DNA from 3 places in the Streptomyces sp. NPDC001530 genome. Region 1 is predicted to be linked to each of the others. Evidence: riboswitches for the same ligand, from Rfam matches in the RefSeq annotation. Region 1 holds a riboswitch; each other region holds the start of a gene.
What was found. A riboswitch is a leader RNA that binds a small molecule or an ion and turns the genes downstream of it on or off. The one in region 1 is predicted to bind cyclic di-AMP.
Positions count from the first base shown of each region.

Region 2: another riboswitch for cyclic di-AMP. It lies ahead of ACFY0T_RS26185 (M23 family metallopeptidase); the one in region 1 lies ahead of ACFY0T_RS29960 (M23 family metallopeptidase).
Region 3: another riboswitch for cyclic di-AMP. It lies ahead of ACFY0T_RS10855 (transglycosylase SLT domain-containing protein); the one in region 1 lies ahead of ACFY0T_RS29960 (M23 family metallopeptidase).

Region 1 covers NZ_JBIAVS010000015.1:130,441-133,705, forward strand. Annotated here, with positions in the region: gene ACFY0T_RS29950 (M16 family metallopeptidase) at 1-395, shown strand, start outside; gene ACFY0T_RS29955 (M16 family metallopeptidase) at 392-1,780, shown strand; cyclic di-AMP (ydaO/yuaA leader) riboswitch at 2,016-2,176, shown strand; gene ACFY0T_RS29960 (M23 family metallopeptidase) at 2,189-2,953, shown strand; gene ACFY0T_RS29965 (GntR family transcriptional regulator) at 3,151-3,265, shown strand, end outside.
Region 2 covers NZ_JBIAVS010000012.1:325,194-328,458, forward strand. Annotated here, with positions in the region: gene ACFY0T_RS26175 (dihydrofolate reductase family protein) at 1-802, shown strand, start outside; tRNA gene ACFY0T_RS26180 (tRNA-Met) at 911-984, shown strand; cyclic di-AMP (ydaO/yuaA leader) riboswitch at 1,341-1,498, shown strand; gene ACFY0T_RS26185 (M23 family metallopeptidase) at 1,510-2,547, shown strand; gene ACFY0T_RS26190 (aldo/keto reductase) at 2,808-3,265, shown strand, end outside.
Region 3 covers NZ_JBIAVS010000005.1:77,493-80,757, forward strand. Annotated here, with positions in the region: gene ACFY0T_RS10850 (GNAT family N-acetyltransferase) at 1-416, shown strand, start outside; gene ACFY0T_RS10855 (transglycosylase SLT domain-containing protein) at 565-1,296, opposite strand; cyclic di-AMP (ydaO/yuaA leader) riboswitch at 1,300-1,456, opposite strand; gene ACFY0T_RS10860 (hypothetical protein) at 1,728-2,027, opposite strand; gene ACFY0T_RS10865 (CocE/NonD family hydrolase) at 2,103-3,265, opposite strand, start outside.

The DNA.
Region 1 (3,265 bases):
CCTCTCTGGGGTGGCTGGACGTGAAGACGTCCGGCGACGTCGAGGTCCCGGTCATCGAGGCCGCCGTCGACGAGGAGCTCGCCCGGTTCGCCCAGGAGGGCCCCACGGACGAGGAAATGGAGCGTGCCCAGGCCCAGTTGGAGCGCGAGTGGCTGGACCGGCTCGGCACCGTCGCGGGCCGCGCCGACGAACTGTGCCGGTACGCCGTCCTGTTCGGCGATCCGCAGCTCGCCCTGACCGCCGTGCAGCGCGTCCTCGCCGTCACCGCCGAGGAGGTCCAGGAGGTCGCCAAGTCCCGCCTGCGTCCCGACAACCGCGCGGTGCTCGTCTACGAGCCGATCGCCCCCGAGGACACCGACGCCGCTGAAGACACCGACGAGGAGGCGGCGAAGTGACCGAGCTCGCCAGCATGGACTTCCACCCGCAGCCCCAGGCCGGCGAGGCCAAGCCGTGGGCCTTCCCGTCGCCCGAGCGCGGCACGCTCGACAACGGCCTGACCGTCCTGCGCTGCCACCGCCCCGGCCAGCAGGTCGTCGCCGTCGAGGTGATCCTCTCCGCGCCGCTGGAGGCCGAGCCCGCGGGCCTCGACGGCATCGCCACGATCATGGCGCGTGCCTTCTCCGAGGGCACCGACAAGCACTCCGCCGAGGAGTTCGCCGCCGAGCTGGAGCGCTGCGGCGCCACCCTCGACTCGCACGCCGACCACCCCGGCGTACGCCTGTCGCTCGAAGTGCCCGTCTCGCGCCTGCCCAAGGCGCTCGGTCTGCTCGCCGACGCCCTGAGGGCACCGGCGTTCGCGGACAGCGAGGTCGAGCGCCTGGTCCGCAACCGCCTGGACGAGATCCCGCACGAGACGGCCAACCCGGCCCGCCGCGCCGCCAAGGAGCTCTCCAAGGAGCTGTTCCCGGCGACCTCGCGCATGTCGCGCCCGCGCCAGGGCACCGAGGAGACCGTCCAGAAGATCGACTCGGCGGCCGTACGGGCCTTCTACGAGAAGCACGTACGCCCCGCGACGGCCCACGCCGTCATCGTCGGTGACCTGACCGGCGTCGATGTCGACGCGCTGCTCGGCGACACGCTCGGCTCCTGGACCGGCTCGTCCGCAGAGCTGCGCCCCGTGCCGCCGGTGAGCGCCGACGACACCGGCCGGGTGATCATCGTGGACCGCCCCGGCGCCGTCCAGACGCAGCTGCTCATCGGCCGCGTCGGCGCGGACCGGCACGACCGCGTCTGGCCCGCCCAGGTGCTCGGCACGTACTGCCTCGGCGGCACCCTCACCTCGCGCCTGGACCGCGTCCTGCGCGAGGAAAAGGGCTACACCTACGGTGTGCGGGCCTTCGGTCAGGTGCTGCGCTCCGCGCCCGACGGCACGGGCGTCGCGATGCTCGCCATCAGCGGCTCGGTGGACACCCCGAACACCGGTCCGGCGCTCGACGACCTGTGGAAGGTGCTGCGCACCCTCGCCGCCGAGGGCCTGACGGATGCCGAGCGCGACGTCGCCGTACAGAACCTGGTGGGTGTGGCGCCCCTCAAGTTCGAGACCGCGGCGGCTGTCGCGAGCACGCTCGCCGACCAGGTCGAGCAGTACCTGCCGGACGACTACCAGGCGACGCTCTATCAGCAGCTGGCAGCGACCGGCACCGTGGAGGCCACCGCAGCCGCCGTGAACGCCTTCCCGATGGACCGTCTGGTGACCGTCCTGGTGGGTGACGCCGCGCAGATCGCGGAGCCCGTCAAGGAGCTCGGAATCGGTGAAGTGACCGTCGTCCGGGCCGAGTAGAGCGGCGCGACTCCCTGCGGACCCAGGTGGCTGAAGAGCCACCTGGGTCTTCTCTTGCCTGGACTTCGTCCCTTTTTCCCGGACTTCGTCCTCAAGTCGTCCGTATTGGTAGGGAGGTCGCCTGTCTGCCCTGTGGCATGCGCTACAAAAGCCGTGATCCGTTTGTTGATTGAAAGATGCCCCGTTTAGCGTCGGTCCGGCTGTCCGTCAGGCAGTGCGCCGCGCCCGCGGCACCGGACAGTCATCGCCGAGTCCCCGTACGGCGCGAGCCAGGGGAGCCGGGGACCCACACGCAGTCCCTGGGGTGAATCGGACGCCCTCCCAGGAGGGAGTCCGTAGGAGACCTTCCTGCTCCGAACCCGTCAGCTAACCCGGTAGGCGAGAAGGAAGGAAAGGATCAGCCCCTACATGGCGTTCACCTGTGGCACAGGGAAGCACCGTCGTCCGAGCCGCGTGAAGCGCACGACCACGAACGCCGTCGGCGTCGCGGCGCTCACCACCACCGGTGTCATCGGAACCCTGGCCGCTCCGGCGCTCGCCGCGGAGACCTCCGCCGAGCAGACCGGGCTGACCCCGGTCATCACCATCGGCGACACCCTCGCCGAGAAGATCGACGCGCAGGCCGCCGCGCAGCAGCACGCCGCCGACGAGGCCGCCGCGCAGAAGAAGGCCGAGGAGGCCGCCCGCAAGCGGGCCGCGGAGCAGGCCAAGGAGGCGCGCGAGGCCAAGGAGCGCGCCGCCCGCGAGGCCGAGCGCAAGCGCCTCAACTCCTTCGTCCTGCCGGTCACCGGCTCGTACATCTCCACCGGCTACAAGGCCGGCGGCAGCCTCTGGTCCTCCGGCAGCCACACCGGCGTCGACTTCCACGCCGCGTCCGGCACCTCGGTGCACGCCGTCGGCTCCGGGACGGTCGTCACGGCCGGCTGGGGCGGCGCCTACGGCAACCAGGTCGTCATCAAGATGCACGATGGCACGTACACGATGTACGGCCACCTGTCGTCCATCGGCGTCTCCGTGGGCCAGGTGGTCACCCCGGGCCAGCAGATAGGCCGCTCCGGGTCCACCGGCAACACCACCGGGCCGCACCTCCACTTCGAGGCTCGTACGACCGCGGAGTACGGCTCGGACATCGACCCCGTCGCGTATCTCCGCTCGCACGGCGTGAACGTCTGACGACCGCCGCACCGCCTCTTCACCACTTCCGACGCCCCGGCTCGCCGAGCCGGGGCATCGTCGTTTCGTGCGACCGTCTGTCCAAAAAATATCCATGGATTCCGGCCTGCCATCGGAAATTCCGGCTCCCTGCAATAGAGTCACTGAACAAGCGTCAATCGACGGCGTTTCACGGGGATTAAAGCGGAGGTCCGGTCATGCGTATTCCGGCGCACTCGGTATGCACGGCGATCCGTGACGACATCGTCGCGGGTGTCTACGAGCGAGGAAGCCGGCTCACCGAGGAACTGCTCGCGCGCCGCTACGGCGTCT
Region 2 (3,265 bases), on a different contig from region 1:
GGCGGCCGATGCCCTGCGCGGGCTGGACGACGGGCTCGGCGTCGAGCTGGTGTCCACGGGGGCCGAACTCGACTGGCGGGTGCTGCTGGAACACCTCCATGACGTACGCGGTGTGCGCCGCCTCATGGTCGAAGGCGGCGGGCGGGTGCACACCCAGCTGATGCGCGAGGGGCTCGCGGACGAACTGCAGCTCGCCGTCGCGCCACTGTTCGTCGGCGAGCCGGACGCGCCGCGGCTCTTCGGGCCGGGGGCGTATCCCCCCGGGCGCATGCGGCTGGTGGAGACACGGCCCGTCGGGGACGTCGTCCTCATCCGGTACGTCCCCACCGCACCCGGCGCCGGGGCGCTCGCCTCCGCCGCGGACCGGCACTGGCTGGCGCTCGCGTGCGAGCTGGCGGAGCTGTGTCCGCCCTCGGAGACCGCGTTCAGCGTGGGCGCGGTGGTGGTGGCCGCCGACGGGACCGAACTGGCGCGGGGACACTCCCGTGAGGGCGGCGACTTTGTGGTCCATGCCGAGGAGGCGGCGCTCGCCAAGATCGACCCCGCCGATCCGCGCCTCGGCTCCGCCACGGTGTACAGCAGCCTGGAGCCCTGTGCCCGGCGGGCCTCGCGGCCGGCGCCGTGCGCCCGGCTGATCCTCGACGCGGGTGTGCGACGGGTGGTCACCGCGTGGCGTGAGCCCGACACGTTCGTCGCCGGGGCCGACGGGAACGCGCTCCTCGCGGCCGCGGGCGCCGACGTGGTCGTACTCCCGGAGTACGAGGAGCGGGCCAAGGCGCCCAATCGGCACCTTCTGGGATAAATCCCTTGCTTGGGAGTGCCTGTGGAGTGCCTGCGAAGTGTCTGCGCGGGGGTGCGTTTAAACGTGTGTGCTTTGGGTCCCGCGAATGGCGTACACTGGTTTCAACGACGCGGGGTGGAGCAGCTCGGTAGCTCGCTGGGCTCATAACCCAGAGGTCGCAGGTTCAAATCCTGTCCCCGCTACTGAAGGCCAAGGGCCGGAACTCGGATTCACGAGTTCCGGCCCTTGGTGTTTCCCGGCCGTCACCGCCCGGGTGCGACCGGGCGGTGACGGTGCTGTTGAGGGCCCCTGTCCAGCGTTCTTGATCGTTATCACCTGGGGTGATCGGACGGTGCCCCTCCGCATAACAACTGACGCACCGTTAGTTGAGTGGATGTTTATGAGGCGTGGTCAACTCGCCCGTTTTTCGCCGCTGGTGACCCGTAAGTCCTGGCCAAAAGCGTTAATGATCAGTCCGAACAGCTTGGAATCCGGTACCCGCGTCTATTAACGTTCGATAACGCAGCGCGGTCGTCCCAGCCGTCACAAGAGGCGGCTCCGTGCGCACGCGCCGAATCCCGCAAGGGAGCCGGGGAACCACCAACTTGGGGTGAATCGAGCGTCTTCCACGGTGGAACAAACCGTGGTTGACGCGCGTAGGAGACCTTCCTGCTCCGAACCCGTCAGCTAACCCGGTAGGCGAGAAGGAAGGAAAGGAGCGCGCCCACGTGGCGTCCAACCGGCCTGCCCAGCAAACCTCGTTCGCGCCGAACGACACCCAGCCCTTCGGCTACGCGTACGGCAACGACGAGGGTCCCTGGGAGGAGTGGAATCCCACCGAGGATTCCGTCCGTCCCGTTCGCGGCCGGCACCGCGTCAGCAAGCAGCGCGGCGGAGGACTCGCCCGCAGCTCCACGGTTCTCGGCGTAGGCGTCATCGCCGCTGTCGGCGCGGGCGGCATGGCCACCGCGGCGCCCGGCAAGCCTCCGGTGTCGATCTCGCTGCCCGACCTGTCGTCGGTCACCGACTCCGCCAAGGCCCTGATATCCGACGCCGAATCCAGCGCACCCAAGGGTTCCGCCACCCCGCTCACCAGCGCCGGTCTGACCAGCGCCGACGCCGCGCAGGGCAGCACGGACGCGGGCGAGGCCCTGCGCGCCCGCATCATGCAGCAGGCCGAGTCGCAGCAGGACCAGGTCGACAGCGCCGCCCAGGAGGCCGCCGAGGCCGCCGCCGCGAAGCAGGCCGTCGCGCTCGCCGCCAAGGAGCAGGACGAGGCAGAGGCCAAGGCCGCCGCCGCCAAGAAGAAGGCGGAGGAGGAGGCCAAGGCGAAGGCCGAGGCGGAGCGCCTCGCCGAACTCGCCAAGAGCTACTCGCTGCCCACCTCCTCGTACACGATCACGTCGACCTTCGGGCAGGCCGGCTCCATGTGGTCCTCGGGCTACCACACCGGCCTGGACTTCGCCGCGCCCACCGGCACGCTGCTCAAGGCGATCCACAGCGGCACCATCACGGAGGCGGGCTGGGCCGGCGCGTACGGTTACCGCACGATCCTCACCCTCGAGGACGGCACGGAGCTGTGGTACAACCACCAGTCGTCGATCGGAGTCAGCGTCGGGCAGAAGGTCACCACGGGTGACGTCATCGGGCGCGTGGGCGCGACCGGCAATGTCACCGGGCCGCATCTGCACCTGGAGGTCCACCCCGACGGCGGGGACGCGATCGACCCGATGGCGTGGCTGCGCAGCAAGGGCCTCACCCCCTGAGCCGACGCTCGCCTCGAACCCCTGAGCCAGCCGGCTCTCGCCCCAGCTCCTGAGCCGGCTCTCGGCTTCAGCCCCCTGAGTTGATGCTCGCCTCAAAGCGTTGAGTCGACGCTGGCCTCAACCCTCTGAGGCCGACTCTCTTCGAACCCGGCCCGGTTCTCTTCTGATCCCCGGCGGTCCTGACGACACCCCCCCGACGTCAGGGCTGCCGGTCAGGCGTTTGCGGAATTCATGAATCCGGTACGGCGTTGGATTCGACCATGACTTCTCTGCGCAAGCTCGGTTCCTCCGACCTCGAGGTCTTCCCGCTCTCCCTCGGCGGCAACGTCTTCGGCTGGACCGCCGATGAGGCCCAGTCCTTCGCTGTGCTCGACGCGTACACGGCCGTCGGCGGCAACTTCGTCGACACCGCCGACTCGTACTCGGCGTGGATCGAGGGCAACAAGGGCGGTGAGTCCGAGACCATCATCGGCAAGTGGCTCAAGGCCCGCGGCAACCGTTCGGACGTCGTGGTGGCCACCAAGGTCAGCCAGCACCCCGAGTACCCGGGGCTGTCCGGTGCCAACATCAAGGCCGCGGCCGACGCGTCCCTGCGCCGTCTGGACACCGATTACATCGACCTCTACTACACGCACTTCGACAAGCCGGAGGTGCCGGTCGAGGAGATCATCGGTGCGCTCGACGAGCTGGTGAAGGCGGGCAAGGTGCGGCACATCGC
Region 3 (3,265 bases), on a different contig from region 1:
TCCGGGAAGCGAGTCAGGAACTCGTCGATGCCTTCGGCCGGTTGCTGCCGCAGTTGTCCTCGACCGCCGAACCCCTCGACCGCGCGGCGGTCGACCGGATGGTGTCCTGCGATGCGAACACGGTGCTGGTCGCCCGGGCGGCAGGCGAGATCGTCGGCACCTTGACCCTGGTGCTGCTTCCTGTGCCGTCCGGGCTGCGCGGTCGTATCGAAGACGTGGTCGTGGACACCGCGGCGCGTGGCCGGGGGGTCGCGGCGCTGTTGACGCGGGAGGCTCTGCGCTTGGCCCGGGAAGCGGGCGCCCGGACCGTCGATCTCACCTCTCGGCCGGATCGCCAGGCGGCGAACCGGCTGTACGAACGCCTTGGGTTCCAGGCCCGGCAGTCGACCGTCTACCGGTACCTGGTGGAGGGGTAGTCGGACGGCTGGGCATCCGACCGGCCCAAAGGACAGCCGACCAAGCCGATAGACAGCCGACTAGCCCGAAGGCCCGATAGACAGCCGGCCGACCTGATGGCCAGCCGACCGGCTGGATGGACAGCCGGCCGGCCGGACCGACGGCCGGTCAGTACGCCCCGTTCACATTGTCGATCGAGCCGTACTTCGCCGCCGCGTAGTTGCAGGCTGCGGTGATGTTGGCGACCGGGTCGTACGGGTCCATCGCGGTGCCGGGGACGTGGTAGGCCTTGAAGGTCGGGTCGATGACCTGGAGGAGACCCTTGGACGGGATGCCGGCGGCGGCGTTGGAGTCCCAGTTGTTGATGGCCCTGGGGTTGCCCGAGGACTCGCGCATGACGTTGCGGTAGATGCCGTTGTAGGTGCCCGGAATGCCCGCCTTGGCCATGATGTCCAGGGAGTGCTTGATCCAGCCGTCGAGGTTGTTGGTGTACGTCTTGGCGGAGGCGGGGGTGACCGTGCTCGCCTTGGACGCCGTGCTCGACTTGATGGTCTTCGTGCCCACCGTCAGCGTCAGGCCCGGGCTGAGCACGGCCGGGTTCGCGCCGATCACCGCGCGGTTGGCCTCGTACAGCTTCTTCCAGCCGCCGCTCGTCGGGTTCTTCTGCGCGATCTTGGAAAGGGTGTCGCCCGCGACCACCTTGTAGGTGAGGAGCTGGACGTCGAGAGTCGTGGCCGCGGCGGCCTTCGTGACCTGCGCCACCTGTGTCGGCTGGGCGGCGTGTGCGCTGGTCGCGCTCACGAGGGGAAGTGCGAGCGCGACTCCGCTCGTGCCCGCCGCGATCAGACCGCGGGTGAGGGCGTTGGGCTTGGGACGGCGGTGCGTGCCTCGTCCGGGCATGGCGACATTCCTCTCCGGCGCCTGCGAGGTGAGCTGTCGGGTTCGGGCTGGAGGTGCCCGGCCGCGCTGTGGGCGCGGCTTCACCCCGAGCCGCTCCGGTGTCCGGAACGGCGGCTTACCTGGGTCCCCCGCTCCTGCCGTGCGTGGGTGGGTGGGGTTTCCGGGCGGCGGCAGGATTCGGCGATCCGCCCGGATCGGGGCGAACGTATGCGAGAGCACATGTCGGGAACAAGCCCCGAATTCATGGCTCAGTCCGCTTTAACCTTGGAAAAGGAGAGGATGAATTGCCCGATTGTACCGGAATGTGATCCTCAACTTGCCTTCCGCGAAGGGGGAATCGAAGAAGTGGGGTGGAATGTCGGGATCACTCGGGCGTGACCCAACTCACTCGCCCGAGGCCCATCAAAGCGGCAATGCGGTCAACTCGGGCATTACGGTTCGAGTGTCCAGGCGGGGGAGTGCCTGGGGGGAGCCGGGCGCACCTCCCACACGGAGAGGTCCGTGTCGCGGTCGTCGTCGGGGAGGCGGCCCGCGTTGGGCTTGAAGTAGAGGCCGTAGCCCCAGTATTCGGGGAGTTCGTGGCACATCAGGTCGGGATACGGCTCGAACTTCCGCCCCCTGTATGCCCTGTTGATCCTCGCCACGGCCTCCGCGCGTGAGATCCCGAAGCGCGTGACCATCTCGTGGGCCATCTCGCGGAAGTAAGCGAGCATGCCCTCGTCGAGGTCCATCAGGAATTCCCCGGTCCGTGGCTCCCTGTCACTCCGCGCCATGGCCTCAGAATCCCCTACGACGCCTCCGCGTCTCTAGCCCGCCGTTCGGGGGATTCTCTTCTCCCATGTCCGGTGGAAGACCACCTCGCCGCCGTCCTTGCAGATCACCTCGTTGGAGGTGATGAAGTGCGAGGCGTCGCAGGTGATTTCGGAGGTCGTCGAGACGCGCGCGTCCCAGGCCAGGTCCGGGCGGTGCAGACGGACCGACCAGGTGGAACGGGCGCGGGCCGACAGCGGGTCCGAGTCGCTGATGGTGTACGTCTCCAGCGCGTCCTCGGTGAATTCGAGGCCGTCCGGGTAGAGGCGGGTGCCGCCGTAGCGGGGGGCGACCTCCAGGCGCCAGGTACCGGCGGCCACGTCGCGGACGACCAGGCGTTCCGGACGGGGTTCGTCCAGCGTCGCCGGGACGACCACGCCCAGGGGCTCGGACTCCTCCGGCTCCTCGAAGGCGACAGCGGGCGCCGACTCCCTTGCTCGTACGGGGAGTTCGAGGACGCTGCTCGTCGGGTCCAGGGTGAAGCCGGCCTCCGAGCCCGGCTGGGGCCAGATCCAGGGCCAGTACGCAGAGGAGAGGGAGAGACGGATGCGGTGGCCAGGCGGGAACGCGTAACCGATGCCGTTCAGGTCGAAAGCCACGTCCTCCGTAGTACCCGGTTTCCAGGGAACCGCCTGGTCACGACCGTGGCGCGCTGACAGGTTCAGCGCACCTCGGGTGATGAGCGTCGAGGCGCCGTCGGGCGCCACGTCGCAGAGGCGGGTGATCACCTGGCCCCGGGGGACCGAGGACGTCAGCCGCAGACGGACCCGCGGACGGCCCAACACCCAGGTCTCCTCCGGCACTTCGAACTCGAAGCAGGCCGATCGCGCGTCCTCCTCCCGCTGGTCCGGAGGCAGGTCCGGGTCGTTTCCGTAGGGGAGGAAGCGGCCCGCGTCCACCCCTGTGTGCTGGGGCGAGCGGACCAGCACCGGCGCGCCCTGGAGCGCGTACGAGACGGGGGTGACTGTGGGGGAGGGCCAGGCGTCATCCGCCACCCAGCGGCCCGGCAGTACGTCGTACACCGTCGCCGGAGGGTGTGCGTCCATCACGTACGAGCGCAGGAGCGGTTCCGACATGACCCCCGTGTCCGTGTCCCGGAGCCAGTGGTCCCACCAGCGCAGGGTCTCCTGGAGGAAGCCGATCGCCGGGCCGGGCGGCA